Linked DNA regions of Blastopirellula sediminis. The protein of the gene in region 1 interacts with the protein of each later gene in a pairwise test. Links are inferred from orthologs where the notes say so. Each region holds a gene or a part of one and is shown on either strand. Other genes may lie near its edges.

The links.
Region 2: the proteins of ribD (region 1) and accC interact in binary tests that used the Escherichia coli proteins (3 or more experiments, as listed by UniProt). The link is inferred for Blastopirellula sediminis from one-to-one orthologs.

Annotation. Positions count from the first base shown.
Region 1 is NZ_JAJKFT010000010.1:669,978-673,137, reverse strand. The notes cover bases 274-3,114. They hold ribD (bifunctional diaminohydroxyphosphoribosylaminopyrimidine deaminase/5-amino-6-(5-phosphoribosylamino)uracil reductase RibD), read left to right. Parts: upstream 274-1,058; coding sequence 1,059-2,171; downstream 2,172-3,114. Other genes in these bases: LOC68_RS14295 (glycosyltransferase), read right to left, coding at 2,168-3,034; LOC68_RS14305 (tetratricopeptide repeat protein), read left to right, coding at 274-1,037. Also shown: more of tetratricopeptide repeat protein, read left to right, coding at 1-273. UniProt on the Escherichia coli protein: Converts 2,5-diamino-6-(ribosylamino)-4(3h)-pyrimidinone 5'-phosphate into 5-amino-6-(ribosylamino)-2,4(1h,3h)-pyrimidinedione 5'-phosphate.
Region 2 is NZ_JAJKFT010000010.1:3,555,917-3,559,052, forward strand. Bases 226-3,042 are described here. They hold accC (acetyl-CoA carboxylase biotin carboxylase subunit), read right to left. Parts: upstream 2,399-3,042; coding sequence 1,052-2,398; downstream 226-1,051. Other genes in these bases: LOC68_RS26060 (6-phosphofructokinase), read right to left, coding at 226-770; accB (acetyl-CoA carboxylase biotin carboxyl carrier protein), read right to left, coding at 2,433-2,915; LOC68_RS26075 (M24 family metallopeptidase), read right to left, coding at 2,982-3,042. Also shown: more of 6-phosphofructokinase, read right to left, coding at 1-225; more of M24 family metallopeptidase, read right to left, coding at 3,043-3,136. UniProt on the Escherichia coli protein: This protein is a component of the acetyl coenzyme A carboxylase complex; first, biotin carboxylase catalyzes the carboxylation of the carrier protein and then the transcarboxylase transfers the carboxyl group to form malonyl-CoA.

The DNA.
Region 1 (3,160 bases):
GCGACGCGCGACTGGAACTGTCGACAATGAAGAACGACAAGTTCGACGAAACCGTCGCGACGCTGCGCGAAGTCTGCGGCGATACGATCGGCGCCGCCGGCGAAGAGAAGAAGTTGGGCGAAATCCCGAAGGCGGAATCGTCGCTGACCTGGAGCTGGCGCTTGCCGGACTCGGTGACCGCCGCGCAGAAGCAGGCCCTCACCCATGAACGTCGTCGTCAGGCGCTATTGGATTCGTGGACCGCACAGCCGCAGCCGGCGCTCGACGGCAAAACGGCGCTGGATGCGATCGGCGACGCCGCGCTTCGCGTGAAGCTGGCCGCCGCCGTATTGGTGCTGGAAAACGCCGGTCAGGCGCAGCAGTGGAAGTTCGACTTCAACGAGCTTCGTCAAAAGCTACAACTGCCGACCCTCGAGAAGCTCGACGCAACGCAGGTCGATGTCGACTCGCTGCCGAGCGTCCGGCTCTATCGCATCGATCCGGCGACGCTGGACGATACCGGATTGGTCAAAGCGTACGGCCGCTCGGTCATCTCCGCCGAACGAGCCGCGATTCGGATTTTCGCCGAAGCGCTGCTGGGCCGTGAGTCGCTCGCGGCTCAGATCGACAAGGGTGAGCTGTATGGTCAGCTGGCCCGCAACAGCGGCGACTCGGACAAAGCGATCGAGTACCTGAAAAAGGCGCAAGCCGCTGCGGTCGCTGACGGCCAATCCCCCGGCATGTGGAAGCTGGCCGAACTGGGACTCCGACTGGAACGCCGCGAACCGCAAGAGTCGCAAGCGTTGCTGAACGACCTAACCCGCAATCACATGCAGGAAGCGGAAGTGGCTCGTCCGCTGATGCAGCTGCTATATCAGTTCGGCATCATCGGTCCGGATGGTCGTCCGACCAACATGCCTCCGGGCGGAGCTCCCGCTCCGGCTGCGGCTCAGCCTGCCGCTGGCGGAGGACTTTGGACTCCGGACAATCCGACGGGCGCGGCGGCTCCGGCCGGCGAAGCGCAGAAGTCGAAACTGTGGATGCCCGGCATGGACTAACCGCCAGCGCGGTGAGAAGCGATGCAATTTTCCGCCGATGACGAGCGATATATGCGTGAGGCCCTGCAGTTGGCCTCGCTCGGACAAGGCGCCGCCGAACCGAATCCGATGGTCGGCTGCGTGCTGGTTCAGCAGGGTCAAGTGATCGGCCGCGGCTACCACGCCAAGTATGGCGGCCCGCACGCCGAACGTGCGGCGCTGGCCGACTGCAAAGGGAAAGACGTACGCGGCGCGACCGCGTACGTCACGCTGGAACCTTGCTGCCATCACGGCAAGACTCCCCCCTGCACCGACGCTTTGATCGCAGCGCAGGTCGCCCGGGTGGTGATCGCCCAGCAAGATCCGTTCGGTCTGGTCGATGGGGGCGGAATCGACCTGCTGAAAAAGGCCGGCATCGCCGTCGAAGTCGGCTTGCTCGAAGCGGAAGCGAAGCGGCTCAACGCGCCGTATCATAAGTTGCTTGCGTTGCAGCGGCCGTGGGTGATCGCCAAATGGGCGATGACGCTCGACGGCAAACTGGCGACCTACGCCGGGCATAGCCGCTGGATCTCGAATGAACTGGCCCGCGAGCGCGTTCATCGTCTTCGTGGTCGAATGGATGCGATCGTCGTCGGCAGTCATACGGCATTGCTCGATGATCCGCTGTTAACGGTCAGGCCGCCGGGCGCCAGGACGCCGCTACGGATCGTCGTCGACGGCGAAGCGTCGCTGTCGCTGACGAGCAAGCTGGTGCAAACGGCGCACGAGACGCCGGTGCTCGTGGCGGTGAAGATGGACGCCGACGCCCAGCGCTGCGAAGCGCTACGCGACGCCGGGTGTGAAGTGTTCCCGTGTGCCGGCTCGGATCATGCGGCGCGGCTTGATTCGCTGCTTCTTGAGCTCGGCAAACGGCGTTTGACCAATATTCTGGTCGAAGGTGGCGCCGGGCTGCTGGGCGAATTCTTGAAGCTCGGGCAGATCGACGAAGTCTTTGCGTTCGTCGCCCCGAAGCTGATCGGCGGCAGCGGCGCTCCCAGCCCGATCGGCGGCGCCGGCTGGGCCGACATGAGCGAAGCGCTGCAGCTGACCGACGTCACGATTGAAACGTTGGGCGACAACGTTTTGATGCATGGGTTCGCGGGTAAAGCAACCTAGTTTTCGGCCAACGTTCGCGAAAACGCCGTGCGAGCGAACAGCCACAGCACCAATTGTCGCGGCATCCAAATTAGGCCGCGCTCGGCCAGCAGTCGCGTTCGTTCGGCGAGCGTCATCTCGCCGTGAAAATAACGCCGCTTCAGGTCGACCGTCGCAGCGATCATCTGCTTCAGCTTTTCGCTCTTCATTCCTTCGGGGTGAATGCGATAACGGACGCGCGGCTGCGGATCGTTGGCGAAGCGAGCGCCGGAGGCGGCGAGTCGGCACCAGAGATCGTAATCTTCGACATAGACCTCGGCGACGTAGCTGTCGGCCGAGAGAACTGTAGAGCGGCGGAAGGTTACCGACGGATGGGCGACCGGATTGAAGCGGCGCATCGCGCGGACGATCTCTTCATGCGTCAGCGGGTAGTTGCGATAGCCTAGCTGTCGCCCTTTGTCGTCGATGATCTCTAATCGACTGCCGAGGACGTCCAGCTCTGGTTCGGCGGCGAACCGGGCGACTTGCGACTCAAGACGTTGCGGGCAACAGATATCGTCGGCGTCCGCCCGGGCGATCAGATCGGCCTGGGCGAGCCGCAGACCTTGATTCAGTTGATCGCGCAGGCAACTCCGACTTTCGTTCCGAACGTGAACGATGCGCGGATCTTGCAGGTCGGCAATTAGCTCGCGGCCGTCGCGGGGAGAAGGATCTTCGACGATGATCAACTCAAAGTCGGCGAGGGTCTGCGCGAGAACGCTCTCGACCGCTTCACGAAAGTGACGCGGATGCGGATTCAATACCGGCATCACGACGGAGACGAGCGGTTTCACCTGGCGGTCGGCGGCGGAAAATGGATCGGGCGCGGAATGGGACGCTTTCAAGTATATCCCGACGCGCACGGCGACTTTGCCGCTCGGATCGAAATCTTGGTAAGAGTTTCGTGAAGATTGGGGCGGATGGAGGGGGAGGCCGCGTTTCCCACGGCTTGCGGCTCAAGCTACGATGGG
Region 2 (3,136 bases), 2.9 Mb from region 1 along the record:
TTCTTGATGCGGCCGTCGACTTCTTCTTCCCGGGCGACGTAGTCGCCGGTAATGTCTTCGACGCTGATCACCAAGCTCGCTTCGCCGGCGATCGCGGTACCGTACGGCAGCCAGCCGGCGCTGCGGCCCATGCATTCGACCAGGAAGTAGGCCTGCCCCGCTTCCGCATCGTAAAGCAGGTTGCGGATTTCGTTGGCCAGGAAGTCGACTGCGGTGAAGTAACCGAACGTGAAGTCGATCCCCATGTAGTCGTTGTCGATCGTCTTCGGCAAGTGAACGACCGGGATCTTGTGGCTACCTTCCGGCAGCGTCTCTTGGTACATCTTGAACTTGTTGGCGGTCTTCAGCGTATCGTCGCCGCCGATCGAGATCAGCGCGTCGACGCCGAGCGAGCAAAGGGCTTCGTAGACCGTCTTCAGCGGCTTGGAGCGTTCCGGATCGCTCAAGTGATCGGGGTGCGAGACCTGCTTGCCCGGGTTGGCGCGAGCGGTGCCGATCATGATCCCCTGCTGAGCGCGAGACCGCGACAGAGCCTGGTGATCGAGCATGATGTAGTCGCGGCCGAGCTCCATCGGGCGGTCTTCGCCGAACTGCATCAGGTTCGAGTAGCCGTGCTTAATGCCGAGCACTTCGACGTCGTTGCGGAGGAACGAAACCGCCGCGGTCGAAATCACCGCATTGGCGGCCGGCGCCGGACCACCGGCGAACAGGATCGCCACACGGCGGAAGTTGTGTTGCTTTTTCGGGGGACGTGCCAGCGTGTTCGACATGGGTGACTCCTGACGGACCGGTGAAAGCGGACGCGTTTCGGCGTATTTGGTAACTACTGCCGATTTTGCGGCAGGGAGAGTAACGATTTGATTGTATTGAGCGGGGGCTGCGCCACAAGTTTACCCACTTTACGCTGGGGTTTAAAATTTCCCCCTGCTGACGAGTCAGGCGACCGTATGGGAAACCTGACGCCGCAACAGCGATGGTGAGGCGCTGCGTTGCGCGTTGAAGAACGAGCGCAAACGCAAAATTTTTATTCGCATGTCGTAGCGGCGGCCCGCTACGACTGCAAAAAGGTCCGTTCGACGAACGTGGTGTCGATCTTCCCTTCGGCGAAGGCCGAGTGGTTTAGCAACATCTTGTGGAACGGCGCCGTGGTGCGGATGCCGTCGGTCCGGATCTCGTCGAGCGCTCGCAGCATGCAGCGAATCGCGTCTTCGCGCGTCTTGCGATGGACGATCAGCTTTCCGATCATCGAATCGTAATGAGGCGGAACGGTGTAGCCGGCGGAGACGTGCGAATCGAAACGAACGCCGGGGCCGCCGGGAGCGATGAATCGCTCGATTTTGCCGGGGCACGGCATGAAGTTGCGATCGGGATCTTCGGCGTTGATGCGACATTCAATCGCGGCGCCTTGGATCTTGATGTCTTCCTGGGTGAACGGCAGCTTTTCGCCGGCCGCGACCCGAATCTGCGTCTGGATCAGGTCGATGCCGGTCACCATTTCGGTTACCGGGTGTTCGACCTGGATGCGCGCGTTGACTTCGATGAAGTAGAAGTTTTCGTCCTTGTCGACGATGAACTCGACCGTACCGGCGTTGTGGTAGTTGGCGCCTTGGATCATGCGAACCGCCGCGGCGCAGATCGCTTCGCGGGTTTCGGGCGATAGGTTCGGCGCCGGGCTTTCTTCGATCAGCTTCTGGTGGCGACGCTGCGTTGAGCATTCGCGCTCGTACAAGTGAACGACGTTGCCATGCTGGTCGGCGATCACCTGGACTTCGACGTGACGCGGGTGCTCGACATACTTTTCGAGATAGACGCCGCCATTGCCGAAGGCGGCTTGGGCTTCGGTCTGGGCTTGCTGCAGCGCGGTCTTCAGGACCAGGTCGTTTGCGGCGACGCGCATCCCTTTACCGCCGCCGCCGGCAGTCGCTTTGATCAGAACCGGGAAGCCGATCTGGTGGGCGATTTTCATCGCCTCTTCGTGATCTTCGATCAGCCCGTCCGAACCGGGCACGACCGGCACGCTGGCTTCGCGAGCCATCTTGCGAGCTTCGTTCTTATCGCCGAGACGCTGCATCGCGTCAGGCGAAGGACCGATGAAGTCGATGTTGCAACTGCGGCAGATCTCGTTGAACTGGGCGTTCTCCGCCAAAAAGCCGTAGCCGGGATGGATCGCTTCGACGTTGCCGACTTCGGCGGCGCTGATGACGCGATCGATCTTCAGGTAGCTTTGGGCGCTTTTGGCCGGGCCGACGCAATATGCTTCGTCGGCCAGTTCGAGATACGACGCGCCGCGATCGGCTTCGCTGTAGATAGCGACCGTTTCGACGCCAAGTTCTTTACACGCGCGAATAATACGCAGGGCGATTTCGCCGCGATTCGCGATCAGAATGCGGTTATACATGGGGTGGTCCGGATGCGGGACGGAGACGCGCGACTTAGCCGCGCGGGTCAACCTTGAACAACGGCTGGCCGTATTCGACCGGGTCTTCATTCTTGGCCAGGACGGCGACGATCTTGCCGGTCATTTCGGCTTTGATTTCGTTGAAGACCTTCATCGCTTCGATGATGCAGACGACCGACTCTTCGCCGATGTGATCGCCGACTTTGGCGAAATTCTCGGAGTCCGGTTTCGGCTTGGCGTAGAACGTGCCGACCATCGGGCTGTTGATCGTCACCAGGTGCGAGTCTTCGGCGGCGGCCGACGGAGCGGCGGCGCTGCTGGCGACCGGGGCCGGAGCCGCAGCGACCGGCATCGGGGCCGGGGCGTAAGCGACGGCCGAGCCGCGCTTCATCTGAATCTGCTTTTCCCCTTCCCGGAGGTCGATTTCCGAAAGCTCGTGCTCTTTCATCAGTTCGATGAGTTGTCGCAATCGATCGAGATCAAAGACGCCGCCGGTAGCGGGCTCGGACTTGGCCATGGATGGAAGGTCTCCGGAACGCGGCTTACGTGCCGCTTGGTCTTATGGGAAAGGAAGCGTTAACGATCAGTCGATAACGCTCTCGTCGAAATCTTTCGGTACGCTGGTTAAAACTTCGTGGCCGGTTTTTGTGACCAGCACATCGTCCTCAATGCGGACGCCGCCAAACCCAGGAATATAGATGCCCGGCTCCACGGTGACCACCATGCCTACCTGCAGGG